DNA from 3 places in the Streptomyces sp. NBC_01171 genome. Region 2 is predicted to be linked to each of the others. Evidence: riboswitches for the same ligand, from Rfam matches in the RefSeq annotation. Region 2 holds a riboswitch; each other region holds the start of a gene.
What was found. Region 2 has a riboswitch for thiamine pyrophosphate ahead of OG448_RS08390 (thiamine ABC transporter substrate binding subunit). Riboswitches for the same ligand answer to the same signal wherever they lie in the genome.
Positions count from the first base shown of each region.

Region 1: another riboswitch for thiamine pyrophosphate. It lies ahead of thiO (glycine oxidase ThiO); the one in region 2 lies ahead of OG448_RS08390 (thiamine ABC transporter substrate binding subunit).
Region 3: another riboswitch for thiamine pyrophosphate. It lies ahead of thiC (phosphomethylpyrimidine synthase ThiC); the one in region 2 lies ahead of OG448_RS08390 (thiamine ABC transporter substrate binding subunit).

Region 1 covers NZ_CP108609.1:4,860,025-4,870,186, reverse strand. The annotation lists gene metF (methylenetetrahydrofolate reductase [NAD(P)H]) at 1-714, opposite strand, end outside; gene thiE (thiamine phosphate synthase) at 830-1,477, opposite strand; gene OG448_RS22435 (Rv2175c family DNA-binding protein) at 1,582-1,947, opposite strand; gene OG448_RS22430 (NAD(P)/FAD-dependent oxidoreductase) at 2,014-3,201, opposite strand; gene OG448_RS22425 (hypothetical protein) at 3,280-3,630, opposite strand; TPP riboswitch at 3,683-3,795, shown strand; gene thiO (glycine oxidase ThiO) at 3,792-4,982, shown strand; gene thiS (sulfur carrier protein ThiS) at 4,979-5,179, shown strand; partial or broken gene OG448_RS22410 (thiazole synthase) at 5,182-5,973, shown strand; gene pknB (Stk1 family PASTA domain-containing Ser/Thr kinase) at 6,065-8,002, shown strand; gene OG448_RS22400 (deoxyribonuclease IV) at 8,060-8,962, shown strand; gene OG448_RS22395 (sulfite oxidase-like oxidoreductase) at 8,959-9,591, opposite strand; gene bfr (bacterioferritin) at 9,745-10,162, shown strand, end outside.
Region 2 covers NZ_CP108609.1:1,845,227-1,855,388, reverse strand. The annotation lists gene OG448_RS08400 (phosphatidate cytidylyltransferase) at 1-941, shown strand, start outside; gene rlmN (23S rRNA (adenine(2503)-C(2))-methyltransferase RlmN) at 1,071-2,177, shown strand; TPP riboswitch at 2,220-2,327, shown strand; gene OG448_RS08390 (thiamine ABC transporter substrate binding subunit) at 2,407-3,480, shown strand; gene OG448_RS08385 (ABC transporter permease) at 3,531-5,132, shown strand; gene OG448_RS08380 (ABC transporter ATP-binding protein) at 5,132-6,154, shown strand; gene OG448_RS08375 (LAETG motif-containing sortase-dependent surface protein) at 6,227-6,931, opposite strand; gene OG448_RS08370 (LOG family protein) at 7,090-8,217, opposite strand; gene OG448_RS08365 (chloramphenicol phosphotransferase CPT family protein) at 8,243-8,803, opposite strand; gene OG448_RS08360 (VOC family protein) at 8,814-9,221, opposite strand; gene OG448_RS08355 (hypothetical protein) at 9,327-10,162, opposite strand, start outside.
Region 3 covers NZ_CP108609.1:3,394,713-3,404,874, forward strand. The annotation lists gene OG448_RS15690 (YibE/F family protein) at 1-828, opposite strand, end outside; TPP riboswitch at 900-1,072, shown strand; gene thiC (phosphomethylpyrimidine synthase ThiC) at 1,065-2,870, shown strand; gene OG448_RS15700 (hypothetical protein) at 2,939-3,799, opposite strand; gene OG448_RS15705 (metallophosphoesterase) at 3,994-5,067, opposite strand; gene OG448_RS15710 (LacI family DNA-binding transcriptional regulator) at 5,366-6,478, opposite strand; gene hisC (histidinol-phosphate transaminase) at 6,895-7,980, shown strand; gene OG448_RS15720 (cytochrome ubiquinol oxidase subunit I) at 8,189-9,697, shown strand; gene cydB (cytochrome d ubiquinol oxidase subunit II) at 9,714-10,162, shown strand, end outside.

The DNA of each region.
Region 1 (10,162 bases), 3.0 Mb from region 2:
CGCGTTGCTCAGCTTCGGCAGCCGTTCCAGCATCTTCACGCTGGTGACCGGCAGGATCTCCGGAATGACGGGGGTTTCGCAACCCGCGGCGGCGACCCGGTCGCGCAGCCGGAGGTAGGACTCGGGCTGGAAGAACATCTGCGTGATGGCGTAGTCGGCGCCCGCACGGCACTTGTCGACGAAGTGGGAGACGTCGGTGTCCCAGTCGGCGGAGCGCGGATGCATCTCCGGGAAGGCGGCGACGCCCACGCAGAAGTCTCCCGACTCCTTGATGAGGCGCACCAGTTCGGCCGCGTACCGCAGCCCCTCGGGGTGCGCGACCCAGTCGCCCATCGGGTCGCCGGGCGGGTCGCCGCGCACGGCGAGCATGTTGCGGATGCCGGCGTCCGCGTACTGGCCGATGATGTTGCGGAGTTCGGCCACCGAGTGGTCGACGGCGGTGAGGTGGGCCACCGGGGTGAGCGTCGTGTCGACGACGATCTGCTGGGTCTCCTTCACCGTGGTGGCACGGGTGGAGCCGCCCGCGCCGTAGGTGACGGAGACGAAGTCGGGCGCGACGGCCTCGACCCTGCGCAGCGCGTTCCACAGGTTGCGCTCGCCCTGCGGGGTTTTCGGCGCGTAGAACTCGAAGGAGTACGCCGTCTTGCCGGTGGCGAGGATGTCCCGGACGGTCCGGGCGCGATCAGTCCTGGTGGATGCGGTTCCGAGGGCCATACCCGCAGGTTAGCCACGGGTGGGCGGTGACCCAACCGGACCCCGGCGATTTGGCCGAATTGCCGGGCCCTTGTCCATCCCTTGGGACGGCTTCCTTCCCTGGGACGGCGCCCGCTCAGATCTCGCGGAGCCGCTTGGCGAACTCCGCCGCCGCGGCACCGGGATCGTCCGCGCCGGTGAGCGCGCGGACCACGACCACCCGGCGGGCGCCCGCGTCGAGCACCTCGTCCAGGTTGGTCCGGTCGATGCCGCCGATGGCGAACCAGGGGCGCTCGGTGTTCAGGCTCGCGGTGTACCGGACCAGGTCGAGGCCGGGGGCGTGGCGGCCGGGCTTGGTGGGGGTGGGCCAGCAGGGGCCGGTGCAGAAGTAGTCCACGCCGTCCTGCACGGCGGCCGCCGCGGCCTCCGTCTCGGCGTGGGTGGAGCGGCCGATCAGGACCCGGTCGCCGAGGATCGCGCGGGCTGCGGGCACCGGGAGGTCACCCTGGCCGAGGTGGAGCACGTCGGCTCCGGCCGCGTGGGCCACGTCGGCCCGGTCGTTGACCGCGAGCAGCTTGCCGTGCCGGGCGCAGGCGTCGGCGAACACCTCCAGGTGGGCCAGCTCCTCGGCGGCCTCCATGCCCTTGTCGCGCAACTGGACGATGTCGACACCGCCGGCCAGGACCGCGTCCAGGAACTCGGCGAGGTCGCCCTGCTCCTTGCGGGCGTCCGTGCAGAGGTAGAGCCGGGCGTCGGCGAGGCGGGCGCGGGCGGTGTCGGGCATGCGGTGGGTCCCCCGGTGTTCGGTGTGCGGGTCGTGCTGCGTGCGGGCGCTGTCGTCAGAGTCCCGCAGGCGGGACTCTGACGACAGGGTCTGGGCGCGGTGGGTCAGACGGCCAGCGCCTGGGCCCGGCGCTTCACCTCCGTGCCGCGGTTCTCACTGAGGGCCTGCGCGGGGGTGCCGGGCAGGGAGGGGTCCGGGGTGAAGAGCCATTCGATCATCTCTTCGACCGTGAAACCGTTGTCCCGCAGGAGCGTCAGGGTGCCGGTGAGGCCCTTGACGACCTTGTCCTCGTCGATGAAGGCGGCGGGGACGTGCAGCGCGCGGTTCTCACCGCGGCGTACGGCGATGAGCTGGCCCTCCTTGACCAACTGCCGTACACGCGTCACCTCGACATCGAGCTTTTCGGCGATGTCGGGGAGGGTGAGCCAGGCGGGGACAAGAGCGTCGATCTTGGTGTCAATCTCGGTCACGACATCTAGCCTGCCATCCCCCACCGACAGCCGGTAGTCGGGCCACTGCGCGCACGTGCCCCCGCGCTACTCGACGACGGCCTGCTTCAGCGGGAGCGCGGGGTCGGTCAGGGCCTCGGCGTCCATCAGCCGGCCCGCCTCGATCAGCCGTCTGCCCTGGGCCAGGTCGCGGGGGCGGCCCACCGCCAGCAGGGCCACCAGGCGGCCCTCGCGCAGCCAGCACACGGTCCAGGCGGGGTCGGCCGGGTCGCCGCGCCACACCGTGCGGTCGGCGGCCGCGTGGTGGCCCGCGTACTGCACGAACCGCCCGAACTGCTCGGACCAGAAGTACGGCACCGGGTCGTAGGGCGCCGCCTCCTCGCCCAGGATGTCGGCGGCGACCGTACGGGGGCCCTGGAGGGCGTTGTCCCAGTGGTGGACGAGGAGCCGCTCGGCGTAGCGGGCCGAGGGGAAGGATGTGCAGTCGCCGACCGCGTACACGTCCTCGGCGGAGGTGCGCAGCCGGTCGTCGGCCAGCACGTCGCCGTGCGGGCCGAGGGCGATGCCGGAGCCGGCCAGCCAGCCGGTGGCGGGGTGGGCGCCGATGCCGACCACGACCGCGTCGGAGGGCAGCCGGACGCCGTCGTCCAGCACCACCGCGCCGGGCTCGACGGCCGCCACCCGGGCGCCGGTGCGCAGGGTGACGCCGCCGTCGGCGTACCAGGCGGTCATCGGGGCGGCGACCTCGGCGGGCAGTGCTCCGGCCAGCGGGCGGTCGGCGGCCTCGACGACGGTCACCGCGCAGCCCGCCTCCCGGGCGGCGGTGGCGAACTCGGCGCCGATCCAGCCCGCGCCGACGACCACCACGTCGTGCTGCGCGGCCAGCACCGGGCGCAGCCGCTCGGCGTCGTCCAGGGTGCGCAGCAGGTGCACGCCGGGCGCCTGGTCGGTGCCGGGCAGCCGGACGGGTTCGGCGCCGGTGGCGAGAACCAGCACGTCGTACGGGACGGGCCCGGCGGCGGTGTCCAGTTCGTGGTCGGCGGGGCGGACGCCGAACGCCTCGCAGCCGAGCCGGAGGTCGATGTCGAGCGAGGCGAAGTCCACGTCGAAGGCGGAACCGTCGGCGGTGCCCAGCAGGATGGCCTTGGACAGCGGGGGCCGGTCGTACGGCTGGTGCGGCTCGGCGCCGATCAGGGTGACAGGGCCGGTGAAGCCCTGTTCGCGCAGGGCGACGGCGGTCTGCACCCCGGCCATCCCCGCCCCGACGACGACCACGCGCCGTTCCTGTACCGAACCCTCCGAAGATCTCTGCTCGCTCACATCGCCACCCTAAGTCACCTGACCCACCGTCAGTCAGTGCGCGGCGGCACCGACCTCTTCCACCACGCTGGTGCCCGCCCCCGGCCCGGATTCCCACTCCCACTCCTCCTCCAGCCGGACCCGGCCGTCGGGCAGCTCGACCACGGTGGAGACGCAGTGCCCGGAGGCGGTGGTGCCGTCGTGCCGGAGCTGCACGTAGCGGAAGTCCAGCCGGTCCCCGGCGCGGGTGCCGACGAGGTGGCCGCGCGCGATGTCGCCGCCCGCATACTCGGCCCAGATCCGCCCGTCGCTCTCGTGGTAGGCGAACCGGGTCCCGGTGCCCACCTGGCCCGGTGCCTGGTCCGCCACGGGGGCGAGGGTGAGTCCGTCGAGCGAGCGTGGCATGGCGAGGGCTCCCTTACGGGTGAGCTGGGCGGGCGGCTAGGCTGGCCACCGTACAAGCACTCGCGGGAGCCCGGACGCACCGGGCTGAGAGGGAGGCTGGCGGCCTCCGACCGTACGAACCTGATCCGGGTCATGCCGGCGAAGGGAGGGGCGAGACGTCCATGCCGTCACGTACGTCCGAACAACCCGGTGCCCCGGACGTCCTCGTCGTCGGGGGCGGGATCATCGGCCTGGTCACCGCCTGGCGCGCGGCCGGGCGGGGGCTCACCGCCGCCGTCGTGGACCCCGAGCCCGGCGGCGGGGCCGCGCGGGTCGCGGCCGGGATGCTGGCCGCGGTCACCGAGCTGCACCACGGCGAGGAGGGTCTGCTCGCCCTCAACCTGGCCTCCGCGCGCCGCTATCCCGAGTTCGCCGCCGAGCTGACCGAGGCCACCGGCCACGATCTGGGCTACCGCCGCTCGGGCACGCTGGCCGTCGCCTTCGACACCGACGACCGCGCCCAGCTCCGCGAGGTGCACGACCTCCAGCTCCGCTGCGGGCTGGACTCCGAGTGGCTGTCCGGGCGGGAGTGCCGGCGGCTGGAGCCCATGCTGGCGCCCGGTGTGCGCGGCGGGCTGCGGGCCGACGGCGACCACCAGATCGACCCCCGGCGGCTGGCGGCCGCGCTGCTCGCCGCCTGCGAGCGGGCCGGGGTGGTCTTCCACCGCACCTGGGCCGCGCGGCTCGACGTGGCCGGGGGCCGGGCCACCGGGGTCACCACGGCGGACGGCACCGCGCTGGCCGCGGGGCAGGTGGTGCTGGCGGGCGGCAGCCTGAGCGGGCGCCTGGAGGGGGTGCCCGAGGCGCTCGTACCGCCGGTGCGCCCGGTGAAGGGGCAGGTACTGCGGCTGTCGGTACCGCCCCGGTACCGGCCGTTCCTGAGCCGTACCGTGCGGGCCGTGGTGCGCGGCGGACCGGTGTACCTGGTGCCGCGCGAGAACGGCGAGCTGGTGATCGGCGCGACCAGCGAGGAGCTGGGCTACGACACCACGGTGACCGCGGGCGGGGTGTACGAGCTGCTGCGCGACGCCCATGAGCTGGTACCCGGCATCACCGAGCTGCCGCTCACCGAGACCCTGGCCGGGCTGCGCCCCGGCTCCCCCGACAACGCCCCGCTGCTCGGCCCCTCGGGCCTCGACGGCCTGCTGCTGGCCACCGGGCACCACCGCAACGGCGTGCTGCTCACGCCCGTCACCGGGGACGTCATGGCCGACGTGCTGTGCGGCGCGGGCCTGCCCGAGGTGGCCCGCCCCTTCACCCCGCACCGCTTCGCCACCGACGCCCGCACCGCGACCCTGGAGCACTCCGCATGAATATCTCCGTCAACGGCGAGCGCCGCGAGGTGGCGCCCGGCACCGCCCTGGACGCCGTCGTACGCGTGCTCACCCCGGCGCCCTCCGGGGTGGCCGCCGCCGTCAACGAGACCGTGGTCCCGCGCACCCGGTGGGCCGAGACCGGCCTCGCCGAGGGCGACCGGGTCGAGATCCTCACCGCCGTGCAGGGAGGCTGACCATGACCGTCGATCCCCTGGTCCTCGGCGACCTGACCCTCGGCTCCCGGCTGATCATGGGCACCGGCGGAGCCCCCAGCCTGGACGTGCTGGAGCGCTCGCTGATCGCGTCCGGCACCGAGCTGACCACGGTGGCGATGCGCCGGGTCGACCCCGGCGCACACGGCTCGGTGCTGTCGGTGCTGGAGAAGCTCGGCATCCGCGTGCTGCCCAACACCGCGGGCTGCTTCACCGCCGGGGAGGCGGTGCTGACCGCCCGGCTGGCGCGCGAGGCGCTCGGCACCGACCTGGTGAAGCTGGAGGTCGTGGCCGACGAACGGACGCTGCTGCCGGACCCGGTGGAGACGCTGGACGCGGCCGAGACGCTGGTCGACGACGGCTTCACCGTGCTGCCCTACACCAACGACGACCCGGTGCTGGCCCGCAGACTCCAGGACGTGGGGTGCGCGGCCGTGATGCCGCTGGGCTCCCCGATCGGCTCCGGGCTCGGCATCCGCAACCCGCACAACTTCGAGCTGATCATGGAGCAGTCGTACGTCCCGGTGATCCTGGACGCCGGGGCCGGCACGGCCTCCGACGTGGCGCTGGCGATGGAGCTGGGGTGCGCCGGTGTGATGCTCGCCTCGGCCGTCACCCGTGCGCAGGACCCCGAGACGATGGCCACGGCCATGCGGCACGCCGTGCACGCGGGACACCTGGCGCGGCTGGCCGGACGCATCCCGCGCCGCCATTTCGCGCGGGCGTCCTCCCCTGCCGAGGGGCGCGCGGACCTCGACCCCGAGCGCCCCGCGTTCACCTCGCCGGACGGTCACAGCTCTGCTGCAGCCGCTCACCCGGACGGCGCAGCGGGCGCCGCCCCCGCGCACCCCTCGTAGACTCGCCCGCGTGGATACGACCCTCTCGGACCCCCTCCTCGGCCAGGTGCTCGACGGCCGCTATCGCGTCGAGGCGCGGATCGCCGTCGGCGGGATGGCGACCGTCTACCGGGCCCTGGACATCCGGCTGGACCGGGTCCTGGCGCTCAAGGTGATGCATCCGGCGCTGGCCGCCGACGGCGGGTTCGTGGACCGGTTCATCCGCGAGGCCAAATCGGTCGCCCGGTTGTCCCACCCCAACGTGGTGCAGGTCTTCGACCAGGGCACCGACGGGGGTTACGTCTACCTGGCCATGGAGTACGTCGCCGGGTGCACCCTGCGCGACGTGCTGCGCGAGCGGGGCGCGCTGCGGCCGAGGGCGGCCCTGGACATCGTGGAGCCGGTGCTCGCCGCGCTCGGCGCCGCCCACCGGGCCGGGTTCGTGCACCGGGACATGAAGCCGGAGAACGTGCTGATCGGGGACGACGGCCGGGTCAAGGTCGCCGACTTCGGCCTGGTGCGCTCGGTCGACACGGTCACCAGCACCACCGGCTCGGTCCTCGGCACCGTCTCCTACCTGGCCCCGGAGCAGATCGAGCAGGGCACCGCCGACCCGCGCGTGGACGTGTACGCCTGCGGTGTCGTGCTCTACGAGATGCTGACCGGCGCCAAGCCGCACTCCGGGGACTCCCCCGCCCAGGTCATCTACAAGCACCTGAACGACGACGTACCCCCGCCCTCGGCGCTGGCGCCGGGCCTGGCCCCCGAGCTGGACGGGCTGGTGGCCGCCGCCACCGCCCGCACCCCGGCCCTGCGCCCCGCGGACGCGGCCGCGCTGCTCGGCGAGGTGCTGCGGGTGCGCGGCACGCTCACCGAGGAGCAGCTCGACGCGCTGCCCCCGCAGGCCCTGTCGGTCGCCCACGACAACGCGGGCGACCGTACGAGCGTGCTGCCGCGCGCCATGACGATGGTCCGGCCGCTCCCGGTCGACGGGGACGGCGAGGACGTTCACGACGTCACGAGCGTGCTGCACACGACCGACCTCGCGCCCCCGCCCACCCGGCGCGGCGCCGCCCGGTCCCGGCCCCGGCGCGGGCTGCTGACGCTGCTGGTGGCGGTGCTGGTGTGCCTCGGCGTCGGCGGCGGGGTCTGGTACATCAACTCGGGCCAGTTCACCAGGGTGCCGCCGGTGCTGTCGCGCACCCAGGACCAGGCCGAGCAGCGGCTGAAGGCGGCCGGTCTCGAGGTGGGCAGCGTGAAGCGCGCCTACAGCGACACGGTGGACCGGGGCACGGTCATCAGCACCGACCCGTCGGCCGGCTCCCGCGTCCGGGGCCACGCCTCGGTGGGGCTCACGGTCTCGCTGGGCCCGCGTACCGTCTCGGTGCCCAGGGTCGAGGGGCAGCCGCTGGAGCGGGCGCGGGAGCGGCTGAAGGCGGCCGGGCTGGAGCCGGGCATGGTCACGCGCGAGTTCAGCGACGAGGTGGGCCGGGGCTCGGTGATCGGTACGACACCGGACGCGGGCACCGAGCGGCACGCCGGTTCGGCGATCGCGCTGGTCGTCAGCAAGGGCGCCCCGGTCGACGTCCCGGACGTCAGCGGTGAGGACGTGGAGAGCGCGCGTCAGGACCTGACCGACGCCGGTCTGAAGGTGAAGATCGCCGCCCAGCGCGTCAACTCCGACTACGACAGGGGCCAGGTGGCCCTCCAGTCGCCGGAGGCGGGTGCCCAGGGCGCCGACGGCGACACGGTGACGCTGACGCTGTCCAAGGGCCCGGAGATGGTGCGGGTCCCGGACGTGGTCGGGTCGAACGTGGACGACGCGCACCGGAAGCTGGAGGCGGCCGGGTTCGAGGTCCACGAGGACCGGGGTCTGCTGGGGCTGTTCGGCGACACCGTGAAGAAGCAGTCGGTGGCGGGCGGCGACGAGGCGCCCAAGGGCTCGCAGGTCACGATCACCATCCGGTGACCGGTCTCACCGCGGCCGCGGGGCCGGGGGCGCGAGGCGGCGTGACACCCTGAACGGGTGACACTCCAGCCGTCCCCCGCAGCTCCCCTCACCGTCCCCGGTGCCCTCCGCAACCCCGTCGGCGCGCATGTGCCGGTGGCCGGCGGGCTGCACTCGACGGGGCTTCCGTACGCCCGTGAGCTGGGGGCGGAGACCGTGCAGGTCTTCGTGGCCAACCCGCGCGGCTGGGCCACCCCGGCCGGGAACCCGGCGCAGGACGAGGCATTCCGGGCGGCCTGCGCGGCGGAGTCCGTACCGGCGTACGTGCACGCGCCCTATCTGATCAACTTCGGCTCGCACACCGAGGCGACGGTGGAGCGATCGGTGGACTCGCTGCGGCACTCCCTGCGGCGCGGGCGGGACATCGGGGCGCTCGGGGTGGTGGTGCACACCGGCAGCGCGACCGGCGGGCGCCCGCGCGAGGTGGCCCTGAAGCAGGTTCGCGAGCATCTGCTGCCGCTGCTGGACGAGCTGACCCACGACGACGACCCGTTCCTGCTTCTGGAGTCGACGGCCGGTCAGGGTTCCTCGCTGTGCTCGCGGACCTGGGACTTCGGCCCGTACTTCGAGGCGCTGGACGCCCACCCGAAGCTCGGCGTCTGCCTGGACACCTGCCACATCTACGCCGCCGGGCACGATCTGACCGGCCCGGACGGCATGCGGCAGACCCTCGATCTGCTGGTGGAGACCGTGGGCGAGGGGCGGCTGAAGCTGATCCACGCCAACGACTCCAAGGATGTGGCCGGCGCACACAAGGACCGCCACGAGAACATAGGCTCGGGACACATCGGCGAGGAGCCGTTCCGCGCTCTGATGGCTCACCCGGCCACGGCGGGCGTGCCGCTGGTCATCGAGACCCCCGGCGGCAAGGAGGGCCACGCGGCGGACGTGGCCCGGCTGAAGCGGCTCAGGGACGGCTAGAGCTCGGGACCGTCTCCGGGCTCCTCCTGGTAGGAGTAGCGCTGTTCCTTCCAGGGGTCGCCCACGTTGTGGTACCCGCGCTGCTCCCAGAAGCCCCGGCGGTCGGCTGTCATGTACTCCACGCCCCGGACCCACTTGGGGCCCTTCCACGCGTAGAGGTGCGGGACGACCAGGCGGGCCGGGAAGCCGTGCTCGGCGGTGAGGAGTTCGCCGTCCTTGTGGATGGCGAAGATGGCGCGGTCGTCGGCGAAGTCGGCCAGCCGGAGGTTGGCGCTGAAGCCGTACTCCGCCCACACCATCACATGGGTGACCTCGGGGGCGGGCGGGACCAGGTCGAGGATCGCGCGGGCGGGCACGCCGCCCCACTCCGCGCCGAGCATGCTGAACTTCGTCACGCAGTGCAGGTCGGCCACGACGGTGGCGTACGGCAGGGCGGTGAACTCCTCGTGGGTCCAGGACCGCTTGTCACCGTCGGCGGTGGCGCCGAAGACCCGGAAGTCCCAGCGCTCGGGGCGGAACTTGGGCACGGGCCCGTAGTGCGTGACCGGCCAGCCGCGCTGGAGCCGCTGCCCCGGCGGAAGATCTGCCGCTGCCCCCGTTCCAGACGCGCGTTCCACCGGATGACCCATGTCTCCATCCTGACAGACCCGGCGGGGTGCATCCGACCAGCACAGGTACATTTCCGGCATTACCTAATAAGTGTGCGCTTACTGGACGGCTCCGGGCGCCGATGGAATCATGCGGCAGCATCTGCCAGGTATGTCCGGAAGGAGCCCATCCCGATGTCAGGCGACCCCGAGGTCATCGAGCTGCTCAACGAACAGCTCACCGCCGAGCTGACCGCGATCAACCAGTACTTCCTGCACGCCAAGCTCCAGGACCACAAGGGATGGACGAAGCTCGCCCGGTACACCAGGGCCGAGTCCTTCGACGAGATGCGGCACGCGGAGTCCCTGACCGACCGCATCCTGATGCTGGACGGCCTGCCCAACTACCAGCGGCTCTTCCACGTCTCGGTCGGCCAGACGGTGACGGAGATGTTCCGGGCGGACCGGCAGATCGAGGTCGAGGCCATCGACCGGCTGCGCCGGGGCGTGGAGATCATGCGTGCCAAGGGCGACATCACCTCGGCCAACGTCTTCGAGGCGATCCTCGCCGACGAGGAGCTGCACATCGACTACCTGGAGACCCAGCTCGACC
Region 2 (10,162 bases):
CCGCTTACGATGCGCCCGAGGCGCAGCAGACTCGCCCCATGCCCAGCGTGCCCGACGTACCCGCGTATGGCGGAGACCAGGACGACGACCCGATGCCTGACGCCCCTCAGCCGGTGCCCGTGCCGAAGAAGACCGCGGGCCGCGACCTGAGCGCGGCCATAGGCGTCGGCGTGGGGCTCGGCGTGGTGATCATCGCCTCGCTCTTCGTCGTCAAGGCCGTCTTCGTCGGTGTGGTCGCCGTCGCGGTGGTCGTCGGTCTGTGGGAGCTGACCAGCAGGCTCCAGGAGCGCAAGGGGATCAGGGCACCCCTGGTGCCGCTCGCGGTGGGCGGTGCGGCCATGGTGGTCGCCGGGTACGCGCGCGGCGCCGAGGGTGCCTGGGTCGCCATGGCGCTCACCGCGCTGGCCGTCCTGGTCTGGCGGATGACCCAGCCGCCGGAGGGCTACCTCAAGGACGTCACGGCCGGCGTCTTCGCCGCGTTCTACGTGCCGTTCCTGGCGACCTTCGTGGCGATGATGCTCACCGCCGAGGACGGGGCCTGGCGGGTGCTGACGTTCCTGGTCCTCACCGTGGTCAGCGACACCGGCGCGTACGCGGTCGGCTGGCGCTTCGGCAAGCACAAGCTCGCTCCGCGCATCAGCCCCGGCAAGACCCGCGAGGGCCTGCTGGGCGCGGTCGCCTTCGCCATGGTCGCCGGCGCGCTGTGCATGCAGTTCCTCATCGACGACGGCGCCTGGTGGCAGGGCCTGGTCCTCGGCCTCGCGGTCGCGTGCAGCGCCACGCTGGGCGACCTCGGCGAGTCCATGATCAAGCGCGACCTCGGCATCAAGGACATGGGCACCCTCCTCCCCGGCCACGGAGGAATCATGGACCGCCTGGACTCCCTGCTGCCGACGGCCCCGGTGGTGTGGCTGCTGCTGGTGGCGTTCGTGGGGTCCTGAGCACTCCGGTCTCGGATAGGCCCCGTTCTGCGATGGCAGGGCGGGGCCTATTTCCGTTGGGGGCCCTGCGGGGGCCGTGGTGGGCGGTGGCCCGGGCCACCCAAGTCGATCTGAGACACTGGTACCACCATGCCCAAGCCCGGAGAACTCACTTTCGTCGCCCCCCGCGGAGCCAAGAAGCCGCCGCGGCATCTCGCCGACCTTTCGCCCGCGGAGCGGAAGGACGCTGTCGCGGAGGCGGGGGAGAAGCCGTTTCGTGCCAAGCAGCTTTCGCAGCACTACTTCGCGCGGTACGCGCACGACCCCGAGCAGTGGACGGACATCCCGGCCGGCTCGCGGGAGAGGCTGCGGGAGGCGCTGTTCCCGGAGCTGATGTCGGTGGTCCGGCATCTGGCCACGGACCAGGGCACCACCCGTAAGACGCTGTGGCGGCTGTTCGACGGCACGCTCGTGGAGTCGGTGCTGATGCGGTACCCGGACCGGGTCACCATGTGCATCAGCAGCCAGGCCGGGTGCGGGATGAACTGCCCGTTCTGCGCGACCGGGCAGGCGGGCCTGGACCGGAACCTGTCCACCGCCGAGATCGTGCACCAGATCGTGGACGGCATGCGCGCGCTCAGGGACGGGGAAGTACCCGGCGGCCCCGCCCGGCTCTCCAACATCGTGTTCATGGGCATGGGCGAGCCGCTCGCCAACTACAAGCGAGTGGTGGGGGCCATCAGGGCGCTCACCGACCCCGCCCCCGACGGCCTCGGCCTGTCCCAGCGCGGCATCACCGTGTCGACGGTCGGCCTCGTCCCCGCCATCCACCGCTTCGCCGACGAGGGCTTCAAGTGCCGGCTGGCGATCTCCCTGCACGCCCCCGACGACGAGCTGCGCGACACCCTCGTCCCCGTGAACACGCGGTGGAAGGTGCGTGAGGTGCTGGACGCCGGGTTCGAGTACGCGGAGAAGTCGGGCCGCCGGCTGTCCATCGAGTATGCCCTGATCCGGGACATCAACGACCAGGCGTGGCGCGGTGACCGGCTCGGCCGGATGCTCAAGGGCAGGCCCGTGCACGTCAACCTGATCCCGCTCAACCCCACCCCCGGCTCCAAGTGGACCGCCTCCCGTCCCGAGGACGAGAAGGCGTTCGTGCAGGCCATCGCCGCGCACGGCGTGCCGGTGACCGTCCGGGACACCCGCGGTCAGGAGATCGACGGGGCGTGTGGCCAGCTCGCGGCCACCGAGCGGTAACCTGGGCCGGTCAGTACAACGTCATACCAGTCATACATCTGCATATTCCGACAGGGGAGCGCCACAGCGCTGAGAGTGCGGCAACCAGGCCGCAGACCCTCTGAACCTCGCCCAGGTCATTCTGGGTAGGAAGTTCGGTCATCACTCAAGCTGTTGCGCCCTGCCCGGCCTCCCACGCGGAGTCCGGGCAGGGCCGCGTCTCTTCCTGGCCCACCCAGGAGGACCACCAGTGCACACCAAGACCTTCGTGGCCGCGGCGGTCGGCCTCGGCCTGCTCACGCTCTCCGCGTGCGGGTCCACCGACACCAAGGGGAGCGCGGACACCAAGACCGTGACCCTCGTCAGCCACGACTCGTGGGCCGCGTCCAAGAGCGTGATCGCGGACTTCGAGAAGCAGTCCGGCTACAAGGTGCGCGTCCTCAAGGACGGCGACGCCGGGCAGGCCGTCAACAAGGCGGTCCTCACCAAGGACAACCCCCAGGGCGACGTCTTCTTCGGCGTCGACAACACCCTGCTCTCCCGCGCCCTCGACAACGGCCTCTTCCAGCCGTACGCCGCCAAGGGCCTCGGCCAGGTCGACCCCGCCTTCCAGCTCGACGGGGACAGGCACCGCGTCACCCCGGTCGACCACGGCGACATCTGCGTCAACTACGACAAGGCGTACTTCACCGAGCACAAGCTGAAGCCGCCGCGCACCTTCGCCGACCTCGCGGACCCGAAGTACAAGAACCTCCTGGTCACCGAGAACGCGGCCACCTCCTCGCCCGGCCTCGGCTTCCTGCTCGGCAGCGCCGCGAGTTACGGCGACAAGGGCTGGGAGGGGTACTGGAAGAAGCTGAAGGCCAACGGCGTCAAGGTTGTCGACGGCTGGGAGCAGGCGTACTACCAGGAGTTCTCCGGCTCGTCGGAGGGCAAGAAGGCGGGCGGTGACCGGCCGCTCGTCGTGTCGTACGCCTCCTCGCCGCCTGCCGAGGTGATCTATGCCAAGAAGAAGCCGTCGACCGCCCCGACCGGCGTGGCGGACGGCACCTGCTTCCGCCAGGTCGAGTTCGCCGGCCTGCTGAACCACGCCAAGAACCCCGCGGGCGGCAAGGCGTTCCTCGACTTCCTGCTGTCGAAGCAGTTCCAGCAGGACATGCCGCTGAACATGTTCGTGTACCCGGTGATCAAGGACGCGAAGGTCCCCGCCGAGTTCACGAAGTACGGTCCCGCCGTCAAGGACCCGCAGACCATGGCGCCCGAGAAGATCGCCGCCAACCGCGACCAGTGGGTCAGCTCGTGGACGTCGCTCGTACTGAAGTAGCCGAAGCGGCCGGACGGCGAAGCCGCGGGAGCGCGGCGCGGCTGGGGCTCATGGCCCTGCCCGTCGCGTTCTTCGCGCTGTTCTTCGCCTGGCCCGTCGCCGCGATCACCGCGCGCGGGCTCAAGGCCGACGGCACCTGGCACCTCGGGCGGTTCGCCGAGGTGCTGGGCCGCTCCGACATCCGGCACGTGCTGTGGTTCACCACCTGGCAGGCGCTCGCCTCCACCGCGCTCACCCTGCTGATCGCGCTGCCCGCCGCCTGGGTCTTCGCCCGGCTGGAGTTCCCCGGCAAACAGGTGCTGCGGGCCGTGGTCACCGTGCCGTTCGTGCTGCCCACGGTGGTCGTCGGCACCGCGTTCCTCGCCCTGGTCGGCCACGGCGGACTGCTGGACGAGCTCTGGGGCGTCCGCCTGGACACCACGGTGTGGGCGATCCTGCTGGCGCACGTCTTCTTCAACTACGCCGTCGTCGTCCGCACCGTCGGCGGGCTCTGGGGACAGCTCGACCCCCGGCAGGAGGAGGCCGCCCGGATGCTCGGCGCCTCCCCGCTGCGCGCCTGGCGCCAGGTGACCCTCCCCGCGCTGGCCCCCGCCGTGGCCGCCGCCGCGCTGATGGTCTTCCTGTTCACCTTCACCTCCTTCGGCGTGGTCCAGATCCTCGGCGGCCCCACCTTCTCCACCCTGGAGGTGGAGATCTACCGCCAGACCTCCGAGGTCTTCGACCTGACCACGGCCGCCGTCCTCACCCTGGTGCAGTTCGCCGCGGTCGGCGCGATCCTCGCCGTGCACGCCTGGACGGTACGGCGCCGGGAGACCGCGCTGCGCCTGGTCGACGCCTCCGTCACCGCCCGCCGTCCGCGCGGCGCCGGCCAGTGGGCGCTGCTCGGCGGGGTGCTGGCCACCGTCGCGGTGCTGCTGGTGCTGCCGCTCGGCGTGCTGGTGCGCCGCTCGCTGGACGCGCCGGGCTTCGCCTACTACCGGGCGCTGTCCGACGCCGACGGCGGTACGTTCCTGGTGGCGCCGCTGCACGCGGTGTGGACCTCGCTGGAGTACGCGGTCGCCGCCACCGGTATCGCCCTGGTGGTCGGCGCCCTGGCCGCCGCCGCGCTGGCCCGCCGGGACGCGGGCCGGCTGATGCGCGGGTTCGACGCGCTGCTGATGCTGCCGCTCGGCGTCTCCGCCGTGACGGTCGGCTTCGGCTTCCTGATCGCGCTGGACGAGCCGCCGCTGGACCTGCGCCAGTCCTGGTTCCTGGTCCCGCTCGCCCAGGCGCTGGTCGGCGCGCCTTTCGTCGTACGGACCATGCTGCCGGTGCTGCGGGCGGTGGACACCCGGCTCCGGGAGGCGGCGGCCGTGCTCGGTGCCTCGCCCTGGCGGGTGTGGCGGGAGGTCGATCTTCCGCTGGTGCGGCGGGCGTTGCTGATCGCGGCGGGGTTCGCGTTCGCGGTGTCGCTCGGTGAGTTCGGGGCGACCGTGTTCATCGCCCGGCCCGACAACCCCACGCTGCCGGTCGCGGTGGCCCGGCTGCTGAGCCGGCCGGGGGAGCTGAACTACGGCCAGGCGATGGCCCTTTCCACGATTCTCATGGTGGTCTGCGCGGCCGCGCTGCTCGTACTGGAGCGGCTGCGCACCGACCGGACGGGGGAGTTCTGATGCTGCTGAGCCTCGAGGAGGCGACCGTCCGTCTCGGCGGGCGGCCGGTGCTCGACACGGTGGACCTGGGTGTCGCCGAGCATGAGGTGGTGTGCGTGCTCGGGCCCAGCGGCAGCGGCAAGTCGACCCTGCTGCGGAGCGTGGCCGGACTCCAACCCCTGGACGGCGGACGGGTGTTGCTCGACGGCCGCGACCAGGCTGGTGTGCCCGCGCACCGGCGCGGGGTCGGCCTGATGTTCCAGGACCACCAGCTCTTCCCGCAGCGGGACGTGGGCGGCAACGTCGCCTTCGGGCTCCGTATGCACGGCATGCCGAAGAGTCAACGGGATGTTCAGGTAACGGAGTTGCTGGAGCTGGTCGGGCTGCCCGGCGCGGCCCGGCGGGCGGTGGCCGGGCTGTCGGGCGGTGAGCAGCAGCGGGTGGCCCTGGCGCGGGCGCTCGCGCCCCGGCCGAGGCTGCTGATGCTGGACGAGCCGCTCGGGCAGTTGGACCGCTCGCTGCGGGAGCGGCTGGTGGTCGAACTCCGTGAACTCTTCAGCCGGTTGGGCACCACCGTGCTCGCTGTCACCCACGACCAGGGCGAGGCGTTCGCGTTGGCCGACCGGGTGGTGGTGATGCGGGACGGGCGGATCGCGCAGTCCGGGACCCCGCTGGAGGTGTGGCGCAGGCCGGCCGACGCCTTCGTGGCCCGGTTCCTCGGCTTCGAGAACGTGGTCCCGGCGAGCGTGACCGGGACGGCCGCCGACACTCCCTGGGGCAAGCTGCCCGTGCCCGAGGGGTCACCGCAGGGCGCCGTGGAGCTGCTGGTGCGGCCCGCCGGGGTGCGGCTGGTGGCCGCCGGTGAGGGCCTGGCCTGCACGGTGACCGCCCGCACCTTCAAGGGCACCCATGTGGCGCTCCGGCTCCAGCCCCAGGACGGAGGCCCGCACCTGGAGGCGGCCTGTCCGCTGCGCGAGGCACGGGAGACCGGCGCCGAGACCGGGGTGGAGTTCGACGCGGCGGAGACCGTCGTCCTCGGCTGACGCGCGAAAAGACAGCGGCCCGCCCCCGTGCGTGACGGGGACGGGCCGGATGTCGGTACGGCGGGCGGAGCGTCAGCTACCGCTCTTCGCGCCACGGCGGCGCATGCCGAAGTACACCGCGCCACCGCCGACGACGACGAGGGCACCGGCGACACCGGCGATCAGACCGGTGTTGGAGTTCGCACCGGTCTCGGCGAGGTTGGAGTCACCGATCGCCGCGGAGGGGGCGTTGCTCGGCGCCTCGGACACCGGGGCGGCGGCGCTGCTGCTCTCGCTCGCGGACGGGGTGGCGCTGTCCTCGGCCGGCGTGGACGCGGACGGGGTCGGCGCCGGGGACTCGGAGGCGGGCGGCGTGGGGGAGGGGGACTCCTCCTTCTTGCACGCGGTCGCCGGAGCCGTCAGGTTGGGCTCGATGTTCTTGTTGTCGATGAAGCGGGGCACGTTGACGTTGATGCGGTAGACCGCACCGGGCGCCCAGTCCTCGTCGAAGACGATCGTGGCACCCTCCTTGGTGCCCGTCACGACCTGCTCGCCGATCTTCTTCTCGTCGGCGCCGTTGTTCTCCAGGAACACCGAGACGGTGGCCTTCTGGCCGGAGAAGTCGCGGTCGGTGACGGTGATCTGGCCCTTCTCACCCTTGCACGTGGCCTCGGCCTTGAACTCGCTGATGTTGCACGCGAGAGCCTGACCGGAGACACCCAGGACCAGGGCGGCCGACGCGGAGGCCAGGCCCAGGATGCGCACGGAGCGGCGCGCGTTACGGCGGGATATGGACAAGTCATGTCCTTTGCTGAGTGCAGAACTGCGGGGGGGCAGAGGGGAGTTGGAGCGGCGGACGGAGCGGAGCCCCAGCCTCCCCACAAGACACACAGGTTTATAAGCGCGCCATAAGCATGTCAATGCGTAGGCGGCCAACGGGCGTTGACTTTACCTTCTTATTGCTCGGCGAGACGTTTCAACGCGTCGGAAGCCAGCTCGATCCGGCCAACCAGGGCGATACGGGACTCCATCGGCCGTTCCCGTGCCAACGCCCGCAGCAGTGGCCAGGTGGGGAGCTTCCTGGTCCAGTGCTCCTCGTCCACCAGCACCATGGGCGTCGGATTGCCGCGCGAGCCGTAGTAGTTGGGGGTGGCGTTGTCGAAGATCTCCTGTACGGTCCCGGCCGCGCCCGGCAGGAACACCACCCCGGCGTTGGAGCGGGCCAGCAGGCCGTCCTCGCGCGTGGCGTTGGCGAAGTACTTGCCGAGGTGGGAGGCGAACGCGTTGGGCGGCTCGTGGCCGTAGAACCAGGTCGGGATGCCCACCGACTCAGCCCCGTCCGGCCAGCGTTCCCGTACCTCGAAGGCGGCCCGCGCCCAGTCCGTCACGGACGGGGTGAACGAGGGTGCCTTGGCCAGAATCCGCAGGGCCTCGGTCAGCATCCCGTCCTCGAACGGCGCCGCGTACGCACCGAGGTTGGCCGCCTCCATCGCGCCCGGACCACCCCCGGTCGCCACCGTGAAGCCCGCACGGGCCAGTTCGCGGCCGAGCCGGGCCGCACCCGCGTACTCCTCGGTGCCGCGGGCCATCGCGTGGCCGCCCATGACGCCCACCACCCGAGCGCCGGTGAGGAGTTCGTCCAGCGCGTCGGAGACGGAGTCGTCGTGGACCGCGCGCAGCATCGACGCGAGGATGTCGCCGTCGGACTTGGTCCGCTGGAACCACTCGTAGGCCAGTGCGTCCGGTGTCGCCTCGTACCCGTCCGCCAGTGACGCGAACAACTCCTCGGGGGTGTAGACGAAGCCGCGGTACGGGTCGAAGGGCAGGCCCGGCACCGGCGGGAACACCAGGGCACCACGGGCGGTGAGGTGCGCGGCCGCGCCGGTGTGCATGGGGCACCCGAGGAAGACGGCACCCTCGGTGTCCAGCCTCAGCAGGTCTTCCGTACGGCCGGTCAGGTCGACGGCCTGCACCCGGAACCGCGCTAGCGTCCCCTGCGCGGCGACGACGGCGTCGAACTCCGCCAGCGACTCGATCTCATGGTCCGGGGCGACCTCTTCGGGCCGGGCGGGTATCGGAGACATCCGCACATGCTAGTGCGGCCCCGCTTCACCCCTCGATGGAGTACCGGGCCCGAAGGCGGCTGAAGGCGGTCGGGGTCGGCCGGTGGGGGAGGAAGTCCCTGATGCGTTCGGCGCAGGCGCGCGGGGACGCGGTGCCGGTGTCGCACTCCAGGTCGTAGTCGCCGTGGGCGTGGACGAGGTCGTACTGCAGGGCGGCGAGGCCCGCCTCCCGGTCGCCGCGTGCCCGCTCGCGCCGCTCCAGCTCCGGCAGTGGGCAGTGGACGCCGACGAAGAGGACGTCCTCGGGTCGCAGCACGGTCAGGCAGTCCGTCAGCCGCCACGGCTCGCTGAGCACGTGGTCCACCACGAGGTCGTTGCCCACCGCGGCCATGGCCGCGACCGAGCGGTGGAAGCCGAGGCGGGTCCGGCGCAGCGCCGCGTCGAACTCCTCCCGCGAAAGCTCCTGTTGAGCGCGCATCGCGTTGAAGGCGTCCACCGAGAGGTGGGAGTACACGCCGTCGTCCAGGAGGCCGAGCAGCTCGCGCGCGATGCTCGACTTCCCGGAACTCGACGTGCCGTTGAGGAAGATGATCCGGCCGGGTGTCATGCGGGCATGCTCACCCCTGGACGGCGGCGGGGTCCATCCACATGACCTCCCAGGTGTGGCCGTCGAGGTCGTCGAAGGCGCGGCCGTACATGAAGCCGTGGTCCTGGGTCTCGCCGTGCGAGGTGCCGCCCGCCGCGATGGCCTTCTCCACCAGCTCGTCCACCTTCTCGCGGCTCTCCGCGCTCAGACAGAGCAGGGTCTCGCTGGAGGTGCGGGAGTCCACGATCTTCTTCTGGGTGAACTGGGCGTAGTGCGCGGGCGCCAGGAACATCGCCACGATCGTGTCGCTGATCACCACGCTGACCACTTCGTCCGTACTGAACTGCTCGTTGATGCCGTACCCCAGGTCGCTGTAGAACTTCCGGGTGGCGGGCACGTCGGCGGTGACCAGGTTCACGAAGATCATCTGCTGGTACATGGGTTCTCCCCTGCGATAAGTGCGCGAGCCGCTTTCGCCGGTATAGACGACGGGCCGCCAAAGAACTCATCGGCGGCCCGCGAACTTTCTTTCCCCGCTTGTCCCTCAGCGCGTCGGCGGCAGCGCCGACAGGTAGGCGATCAGCAGGGTGAGCGGCACGAACAGGGCGATCAGGGCGGCGGCCCGCAGCGCGGCGGAGCCCCGCAGCATCGTGGCCGGGGCGCCGAGGCGGAGCAGCGCGGCCGTGGTGCCGGCGCGGGACTGGCGGGTCTCCACGGCGGCCGTCAGCAGCGTGGCCAGCGTGCAGCCGCCGACCACCAGCGTGGCCACGGTGGACAGCGGGCCGAAGGCGGCGGCCGGCTGGTCGTACATCGCGGTCGTGGCGAGCGCGGCCGCCGTCACCGCGCAGACCACTCCGAGCGGGCGCCCGATCCGCGTGGCCTCGGACATCAGCACCCGCCCCGCCAGCAGCCGCAGCGCGCCGGGCTGCGCCGACTGGAGGACCCGCCCGCACAGGTGGGTGAGGCCCGGCGCGGCCAGGACCAGCCCGAGCGCGGTGAGCAGCCAGCCGCCCAGTACCGCCGCGCCCTCCACGGGCAGCGCCAGCACGGACGCCGGGGCGGCCCGGTTCGCGTACGCCTGCACGGCGAGGCCCGCCGCCAGCGCGGCGACACCCCACGGGAAACCCGCCGGGGCCTCGCGGGGCGGCGGCGTGACGGTCAGCACGTCCGACCAGCCCGCCTGCTCGGCGTCGGCCTCCACCGGAGCTTCCGCGGAAGCGGGAGCCTCCGCCTTGTGGAGGACGGCGTGCCAGCGGGCACCGAAGGACGCCGTGCCCTTCGCGGCGGGTCGGCGCGGGTCCCGGGGGCGCAGGCTGAGCGCCACCGCACCCGAGGCGGCGACCGGCAGCAGCGCCAGCAGTGTCAGCACGGCGGGGACCG
Region 3 (10,162 bases), 1.5 Mb from region 2:
GAGGCCGTGGCACATGTACAGGGCGATGAGCATGATCGCGCTCGACCCGACCACGGCCACCAGCAGCGGGTCCGAGCCCTGGAGCACCGCGGGCAGGATGAACAGGGTCAGCACCAGGAAGCTGACCGCCAGGGCCACCAGCGCCATGACGCCGCGCAGCCGGCCCACCACCACGACGGCGACCGCGAAGATCCCGGCGAGCAGTGCCATGGGGAACTTGCGGTCCAGATCGGTGACCGCGTACTGGAGCTCCTTCGGCGCCTTGGGCTCGTAGGCGACCACGACCTTGTCGCCCTGGTGCAACTGCCGGGTCTGGTCCGGCTGCACCAGCTCGGTGAAGGTACGGCCCCGGTCCTTGCCGGTGTCGACCCGGACCGTCGCCTTCCTGCAGGGGCCCTTCTTGTCCTCCTGGGTGGCCGGACCGGTGCCCGTGGCGGAGGGATCGCTGACGGGGGCCCGCCCGCCCGCGCCGCCCACCTGGCAGCTCACCGAGGTGACCTGGGTGACGGTGGCCTGTTGCGTCTGGCGGTCGAAGCCCACGCCGGTGCGCTGGTGCGGGGGCGCGCCTCCGGGCCACAGCACCACCAGACCCACGACGACGGCCGCGCTGAACGGGATCAGGATGGCCGCGATGACCTTGCGCAGATGCTGGGAGACCGGCGCGGCCGGGCCGTGACTGTGGGAGTGGCCGTGCCCGCCTCCCGAGCCGTGCCCGCCATGCCCGTGCCCGCCGTGCCCACGTCCACTCCCGTCGCCGGGACCTGGTCCGGAGCCGGGCCGGTGGGCCGGGCCGGGAGGAGGATAGGGAGGCTGCTGCGTCGTGGTCACGGCCCGATCATTGCAAGAACCGGGGAGGCCCACTGTTCATCCCGTCACATGGGGCGCTAGCGTGGAGGCACCTTTGCACACGCGGGAGCTCGGAGCACCGGGCTGAGAGGGCGCTGACCTCCGTCGTTGCGATGTTTCACGTGGAACGTGGTTCAACGGGAACATCTGCGGACGGGAATCGCTGCGTCGACCGCCGAACCTGTTACCGGGTAATGCCGGCGTAGGGAGTAGGTCTCATGACCAACAAGGACGCACGCACGCCTGCCTCCACACAGAACGCGACGAACAGCTCGTCGGGCGAGGAGGCCGGGAAGTCCATCGGCTGGCACAAGGCGTATGTCGCGGGTTCGCGCCCCGACCTGCGCGTGCCGGTCCGTCAGGTGCACCTCACCAACGGGCGGTCGGTCACGCTGTACGACACCTCCGGCCCGTACACCGATCCGGAAACCGACACCGATGTCCGCCGGGGGCTCGCCCCGTTGCGGGAGAACTGGATCGTCGCCCGTGGCGACACCGAGGAGTACGCGGGCCGTCCGGCCCGCCCCGAGGACGACGGGATCAAGCACACCTCGCCGCGTGGCGGGCTGCGCAACCTGGACGCCGTCTTTCCGGGACGGCCCCGCCAGCCCCGGCGGGGGCGCGCGGGCCGGGCGGTCACGCAGCTCGCGTACGCCCGCCAGGGGGAGATCACGCCCGAGATGGAGTTCGTGGCGCTCCGGGAGAACGTCGCTCCCGAGGTGGTCCGCGACGAGATCGCGGCGGGCCGCGCCGTGCTGCCCGCCAATGTGAACCACCCGGAGATCGAGCCGATGATCATCGGCAAGCGGTTCCTGGTGAAGGTCAACGCCAACATCGGCAATTCGGCGGTCACTTCCTCGATCGAGGAGGAGGTGGAGAAGATGACGTGGGCGACCCGCTGGGGCGCGGACACGGTCATGGACCTCTCCACCGGCCGCAACATCCACACCACCCGCGAATGGGTGCTGCGCAACTCCCCCGTGCCCATCGGCACCGTGCCGCTCTACCAGGCGCTGGAGAAGGTCGACGGCCGGGCCGAGGAGCTGACCTGGGAGATCTACAAGGACACGGTGATCGAGCAGGCCGAACAGGGCGTGGACTACATGACGGTGCACGCCGGTGTGCGGCTGCCGTACGTCCCGCTCACGGCGAACCGGAAGACCGGCATCGTCTCGCGCGGTGGCTCGATCATGGCCGCCTGGTGCCTGGCGCACCACAAGGAGTCGTTCCTGTACGAGAACTTCGAGGAGCTCTGCGAGATCCTCGCCGCCTACGACGTCACCTACTCGCTCGGTGACGGTCTGCGGCCCGGGTCGATCGCGGACGCCAACGACGAGGCGCAGTTCGCGGAGTTGCGCACGCTCGGAGAACTCAACCGGATCGCCAGGTGTTTCGATGTACAGACGATGATCGAGGGCCCCGGTCACGTCCCGATGCACAAGATCAAAGAGAACATCGACCTTCAGCAGGAGATCTGCGATGAAGCTCCGTTCTACACGCTCGGCCCGCTGACCACCGACGTCGCACCGGCCTACGACCACATCACCTCCGGTATCGGCGCCGCGATGATCGCCTGGTGGGGCACGGCGATGCTCTGCTACGTCACGCCCAAGGAGCACCTGGGCCTGCCGAACCGGGACGACGTCAAGACCGGCGTCATCACCTACAAGATCGCCGCCCATGCGGCCGACCTCGCCAAGGGGCACCCCGGCGCCCAGGAGTGGGACGACGCGCTCTCGGACGCCCGCTTCGAGTTCCGGTGGGAGGACCAGTTCAACCTCGCCCTGGACCCGGACACGGCACGGGAGTTCCACGACGAGACGCTGCCGGCGGAACCCGCCAAGACGGCCCACTTCTGCTCCATGTGCGGGCCGAAGTTCTGCAGCATGAAGATCTCGCAGGACATCCGGCGCGAACACGGCGGCAACCGGGCCGAGATCGAGGAGGGCATGGCGAGGAAGTCCCTGGAGTTCGCGGCCAAGGGCAACCGGGTCTACCTGCCGATCGCGGACGACCGGTCCTAGAGGGTGCCTCGTTGATCAGTCATGGTCAACGAGACGCCCCCTAGCCGGACCGGGCACCGGCCGGGCTGCTAGTCCGGCTGGTGTTCCGGGCCGCCGAAGTCCGGGCTCGAGTAGTCCGGGCTGCTGAAGCGGGGCCGGTCGGTGGCCGTGCCGTCGTCGGGGCTGGTGAAGCCGGGGCGGCCGTAGCCCAGGCGCGGCATCCGGCTCGGGCCGGGGGCCGGCAGGGGCTGGGCGGCGGGGGCGCCGGGCTGGGCGAGGGCGTCCCGGAGGAAGGGCAGGATGCCGCGTTCCAGCAGGGCGTCCCGCCACTCCTCCTGTGCCCTCGCCACCGCCTCGCGGGCCTCCGCCTGGGCGGCGGCCTCGGCGGAGGAGCTGTTGCGCAGCGCGGTGAGCAGCAGCGCCACCCCGGCGGCCAGGATCGCCGCCGCCGTCACGGCGCCGAAGACCCAGCCGACGGTGACCATGGTCCGGCCGAACTGCTGGCCGGGGGCGACCATCCGCAGGATGTAGCCGACCAGCAGGAAGATCACGGCGGCCGTCCCCGCGAGCACGGGGGCGAGGACGGCGACCATCGCGCTGGCGCCCGCACCGGCGGCCTCGGCCGTCTCACCTAGGGCGGCGGCGAGCCCGAGGGCGCCCGACTCCGCCTCCGCCGGGGCGGTTTCGGTGACGGCCGTCTCGGCGGCCGGTGCCGGATGGCGCAGTTCCTCGCGGGCCTTGACGTAGTGCTGGTACTCGGCGGCGGCGGCCGCCGTGATGAGAGCCGTGGCGCTGAGCGCCATCGTGCGCAACTGCTCGGGGTTGAGCCGCTGTCCGACGGCGGACAGCTCCGGGTGTTCGGGTGCGGAGCGCAGCGCCTCATCGAGGAGCCGCTCGAATTCCCGGCGGTCCTCGCTCAGCAGGTGCTGCGGAACGCTGTTCATGTGCATCCCCCGATGCTCCGTAGGGCTTGGGGCTCGCATGGGGACGAGCCGTCGGGCAGAAACGGAGGGGAGCCTGCTACGGATAAGCCGATGGTAGAGCTGTCATACCGCACGGAGACAGGGGGTTGCCGGAAATTGCGGCGATGCCCGATGCCGGTTCCGCGCCGTCCCGGTCCGGTGCCGGGCGGCGCGGTGAAGGGTCAGGCGCCCAGCGGGAGTTGCTGGACCAGCAGCTTTCCGGCCATGGTCACGCCGCCGTCCATGGCGATGGCGAGGCCGTCGGCGTAGACGTGCGGACCCTCGACGTGGGGCTCGCCCCGCTCCTCGCCCTCCTCGGAACCGACCTGGCCGAGCAGGTAGGGGATCGGGCTGTGGCCGTGAACGACCCGGGAGCCGCCGTACGTATCCAGGAGGGACCGCACGGCGTCGGCGCCGCCCTCGTCGCGAAAGGAGAAGCGCTTGGTGAACTTGCGGAACAGGTCCCAGACCTCGTCCGCGTCGTTGCGGGTCAGCGCCTCGCGGACGGTGTCGTTGACCGCCTCGATCGAGTCACCGTAGTCGAGGTAGGCGGTGGTGTCGGAGTGGAGCAGCAGATGGCCGTCGACCTCCTCGACCGCGTCGAGCCGGGCCATCCACTGCAGGTGGTGGTCCTGGAGACGGTCCATGTCGGTCTTCTGGCCGCCGTTGAGCAGCCAGGCCGCCTGGAAGGTGGCGGTGCCCGCGCCGGAGTTGACCGGGGTGTCGCCGAACCGCTTGGCGCCCAGCAGCAGCAGCTCGTGGTTGCCCATGAGCGCCTTGCAGTAGCCGCCGGCCGCCGCGGCCTCGGCGGACAGCCGCATCACGAGATCGATGACGCCGATGCCGTCCGGGCCCCGGTCGGTGAAGTCGCCGAGGAACCACAGCCGGGCGGTGCCCGCGCACCACTGGCCGTCCTCGTCGACCAGGCCCTTCTCCCGCAGCGCGCTCAGCAGCTCCTCGATGTAGCCGTGGACGTCGCCCACGACGAACAGCGGGCCAGGACCTGCTTCGGGCTGCGGCGCCGGGGCGGGAGCGGGCTCGACGGGCGGCGGAAGGGTGTCGCCGCGCTGGATGACCGGCAGGTCGCGCTCGGTCGGGGTGTACCCGTCGGGGTGCTCCTCCTCGTGCGGAGGGACGACGTCACCGGGGTGCACGTCGGCGTACGGACCGGTCTCATGGACGTACGCGGGCACCCGGAAGTCGCGCAACGTCGCCGTACGCTCCGTCTCGGGTCCCAGACCGGCCCCCTGAGTCATCAGACCCCTCCACCATCGCGCCGAAGCTGCACCGCTTCGGACTGCCTGGTCGCAGCGGCCCGCGGTGTCGTGCGCCCATCATAGGAATGCGCGTCGCGCCATGTGATGACCCAGGGGTGGTGAATCACGGTGAGGTCCCTGATCACGGGGGCTTTCGTCCCGATTGGGCAGGAGTCCGGCCGGTTGCCCGCTCGGGATCGGGGGCCCGCCGGGCGGTCGTCCGCCCCGGTTCGACGAGGCGCGGCAGACCCCCGCCACGCCTCGCGGACCCCTCCGACCCCCCTCGGGCCGGTTTCCGTCAGTCCCGCTCCGGCGCCCGCGGCGGGCTGACCGTGGTGCGCGGCGGGCGGCGCTGGGAGGAGGTGCGCACGATCAGTTCCGTCGGTATCACCTGCTCGACCGGCTGGTCCGACTCGACCCCCTCGATGGCGTCGATGAGGAGCTGCACGACCGCCGTGCCGATGCGGCGCGGCTTCAGCGAGAGCGTGGTGATGGGCGGCTCGGTGGTCGCGTACACGGTGGACTCGCTGCAGCAGACCAGCAGCAGGTCTTCCGGGACGCGCAGGCCGTAGCGCCGGGCGGCTGCGAGCAGGTCCGTGCCGTTGGGGTCGAAGAGGCCGTAGACGGCGTCCGGGCGGTCGGGGCGGGCGAGCAGCCGGTCGGCGGCGACGGCGCCCGCGCACGGGTCGTGCGCGGGGTACGCCTCGTAGACCGGGTCCTGGCCGACCCGCTCGCACCAGCGCAGGTAGGCGGTGGTGGACAGGTGTGTGTACGTGTCCGTCGTGGTGCCGGTGAGCAGGCCGATGCGGCGGGCTCCGGCGGCGGCGAGGTGGTCGAGGATGCCGAGGACGGCGGCCTCGTGGTCGTTGTCGACCCAGGCGGTGACCGGGAGGGAGCCGGCCGGGCGGCCGTCGGAGACGACCGGTAAACCCTGCCGGACCAGTTCGCTGACGACCGGGTCCTGGTCGGAGGGGTCGATGACGACCGTGCCGTCCAGCGCGACGTTGGACCACACGTCGTGCCGGGAGGTCGCGGGCAGGATGACGAGGGCGTACCCGCGGGCGAGCGCGGCGGAGGTGGCGGCCCGCGCCATCTCGGCGAAGTACGCGAACTCCGTGAAGGTGAAAGGTTCATCCCCGTACGTCGTCACGGTCAGGCCGATCAGGCCGGACTTGCCGGTACGGAGGGTGCGGGCGGCGGCCGAGGGCCGGTAGCCCAGTCGGTCCGCGACCTCGCGGACATGGCGGCGGGTGGCATCCGGGAGCCGCCCCTTGCCGTTGAGGGCGTCGGAGACGGTCGTGATGGAGACCCCGGCGGCGGCGGCCACGTCTCTGATGCCGGCCCGTCCCGGCCGGCTGCCCCGCCGGGAGGTTTCCGCGCGGCTCACCTGGTGCTTCCCTGCTGCTGTCATGGCGAGCCGATAGTAGGGCTCTTGTGGTGGGGTAGGGCGGACGCATATGCATGCGTTGACAGGCACGTTTCTGCATGGTCGTCAGGCTCCAACCGCCTTTGAAAGCAAGTCAGTTGGCCGGTCCGATGGCAGGACGTGTCTTGTCGACGCGCGTGGGCCTGCCAAGTGCCCCATGTTTCGAAGAGGTCTCAACTCACCTTCACGGGGGATGCGCGCTACGGCGCGAGCCACCGGCGCATGGACAAATGCGCGGTGCGCCCCCTAAAGCGCAGCCAGTCGCCCGGCGCGGCCCAGGACGCCCCGGCGTCGTGGAAGGGCGGCGCACCGGTACGCAAGCGAGCCGAATCCTCATAAGGTGAGGAGCATTGGATGCCGGCGGCGTCGACGGTCCGCCGGTGGTCGCGAGGAGGACTGCGGTGAGCGAGACGAGCCCCAAGCTGCGCGCCGAGCTGGAGGGTATCCCCACCTACAAGCCGGGCAGGCCCGCCTCGGCCGACGGTCCGGCCGCCTACAAGCTGTCCTCCAACGAGAACCCCTATCCCCCGCTGCCCGGTGTCATGGAGCGGGTCGCGGCGGCCCTCGCCGAGTTCAACCGCTACCCCGACATGGCGTGCGGCGGCCTGATGGCCGAGCTGGCGGAGCGTTTCGGCGTCCCGGTCTCGCACCTGGCCACGGGCACCGGCTCGGTCGGTGTGGCCCAGCAGTTGGTGCAGGCGACCAGCGGACCGGGCGACGAGGTGATCTACGCCTGGCGCTCCTTCGAGGCGTACCCGATCATCACGCGGATCAGCGGCGCCACGCCCGTGCAGGTGCCGCTCACGCCGGGCGATGTGCACGACCTGGACGCGATGGCGGACGCGATCACCGAGCGGACCCGGCTGATCTTCGTCTGCAACCCCAACAACCCGACCGGCACCGTGGTGCGGCGGGCCGAGCTGGAACGGTTCCTCGACCGGGTGCCGAAGGACGTGCTGGTGGTGCTGGACGAGGCGTACCGGGAGTTCATCCGCGACCCCGAGGTGCCCGACGGTGTCGAGCTGTACCGGGAGCGGCCGAACGTCTGCGTGCTGCGCACCTTCTCCAAGGCGTACGGGCTGGCCGGGCTGCGGGTCGGTTTCGCCATCGCGCACGAGCCGGTGGCGGCCGCGCTGCGCAAGACGGCGGTGCCGTTCGGCGTCAGCCATGTCGCGCAGGAGGCGGCGATCGCCTCGCTCCAGGCCGAGGACGCGCTGCTGGGCCGGGTCGGCTCGCTGGTGTGCGAGCGCGCCCGGGTGGTCGACGCACTGCGCGCGCAGGGCTGGACGGTGCCGGAGACGCAGGCCAACTTCGTGTGGCTGCGGCTGGGGGAGCGGACCATGGAGTTCGCGGCGGCGTGCGAGGACCACGGGGTGGTGGTGCGGCCGTTCGCCGGCGAGGGCGTGCGGGTGACGGTCGGGGAGACCGAGGCGAACGACCTGTTCCTGAAGGCGGCGGAGGCGTTCCGCCGCGAGGTGGCGGGCTGACGCCGGCCTCCCGTCGATGAGCTGAAGGGCCCCGCCGTCCGGTGGGGTCCTTCGTCGTAGGGCCCCCCTTTCGGCTGCCGAATGCGTGTGCGCCATAATGGCTTGTGAATGTGAACGCTTTCACAAGCTCCGACCGGATTGCTCCATATGTGGGGGGCATAAGCGGCGAAGGCCGCACCGGAACGGCGAAGTAAGGAGGGGTGACGACGTGGAACTGGCGCTGGCGCCGGAGACCCTGGCGCGCTGGCAGTTCGGCATCACCACCGTCTATCACTTTCTGTTCGTCCCTCTGACGATCTCCCTGGCCGCGCTCACGGCCGGGCTCCAGACGGCCTGGGTGCGCACGGAGAAGGAGGTCTACCTCAGGGCCACCAAGTTCTGGGGCAAGCTCTTCCTGATCAACATCGCGATGGGCGTGGTCACCGGCATCGTGCAGGAGTTCCAGTTCGGCATGAACTGGTCGGAGTACTCGCGCTTCGTCGGGGACATCTTCGGCGCCCCGCTGGCCTTCGAGGCGCTGATCGCCTTCTTCTTCGAGTCGACCTTCATCGGGCTGTGGATCTTCGGCTGGGACAAGCTGCCGAAGAAGATCCACCTGGCCTGCATATGGATGGTCTCGCTCGGCACGATCCTCTCGGCGTACTTCATCCTCGCGGCCAACTCCTGGATGCAGCACCCCGTCGGCTTCCGGATCAACAAGGAGCGGGGGCGCGCCGAACTGACCGACTTCTGGGCCGTGCTGTCCCAGAACACCGCGCTCAGCCAGGCGTTCCACACCCTGTCCGCGGCCTTCCTGACCGGCGGCGCCTTCATGGTGGGCCTGGCCGCCTACCACCTGGCCCGGCGCCGGCACATCAAGGTGATGCGGACCTCGCTGCGGCTCGGCCTGGTCACCGTGGTGATCGCCGGCCTGCTCACCGCCATCAGCGGCGACACGCTCGGCAAGGTGATGTTCAAGCAGCAGCCGATGAAGATGGCCGCCGCCGAGGCCCTGTGGGACGGTCAGAAGCCCGCGCCCTTCTCGGTGTTCGCCTACGGCGACGTGGACAAGGGCCACAACACCGTCGCCATCGAGGTGCCGGGCCTGCTGTCCTTCCTCGCCAACGACGACTTCACCTCGTACGTCCCCGGCATCAACGACGTCAACAAGGCCGAGCAGCAGAAGTTCGGGCCCGGCGACTACCGGCCCAACATCCCGGTCGCCTACTGGGGCTTCCGCTGGATGATCGGGTTCGGCATGGCCTCCTTCACCCTCGGGGCGCTCGGGCTCTGGCTGACCCGGAAGAAGTTCCTGCTGCCCCAGCACCTGCGCACCGGCGACGACGAGGTGCCGCATCTGGTGCTGTTCGGGAAACGGACGCTGGGCCCGAAGCTCACCCCCTGGTTCTGGCGCGTGGCCACCTGGACGATGGCCTTCCCGCTGATCGCCAACTCCTGGGGCTGGATCTTCACCGAGATGGGCCGCCAGCCCTGGGTCGTCTACGGCCTTTTCCAGACCCGCCAGGCGGTCTCCCCCGGTGTCTCCCAGACCGAGGTCGCCATCTCGATGGCCGTCTTCACCGCGCTGTACGCGATCCTCGCGGTCATCGAGGTCCGGCTGCTGGTCAAGTACGCCAAGGCCGGGCCCCCGGAGCTGACCGAGGCCGACCTCAACCCGCCCACGAAGATCGGCGGCGACCACCACGACGCCGACCGGCCGATGGCCTTCTCGTACTAGCGCTGGGGGAACAGCCATGGAACTGCATGACGTCTGGTTCGTACTCATAGCCGTGCTGTGGACCGGCTACTTCTTCCTGGAGGGGTTCGACTTCGGGGTCGGTGTCCTGACCCGGCTGCTCGCCCGGAACCGGCCCGAGCGGCGGGTGCTGATCAACACGATCGGCCCGGTCTGGGACGGCAACGAGGTGTGGCTGCTCTCCGCGGGCGGTGCGACCTTCGCCGCCTTCCCGGAGTGGTACGCCACCCTGTTCTCCGGCTTCTATCTGCCGCTGCTGCTCATCCTGGTCTGCCTGATCGTGCGGGGCGTGGGCTTCGAGTACCGGGCCAAGCGGCCCGAGGAGAACTGGCAGCGCAACTGGGAGTGGGCGATCTTCTGGTCCTCGCTGATCCCGGCGTTCCTGTGGGGCGTGGCCTTCGGGAACATCGTGCGGGGCGTGCGGATCGACCGGAACTTCGAGTACGT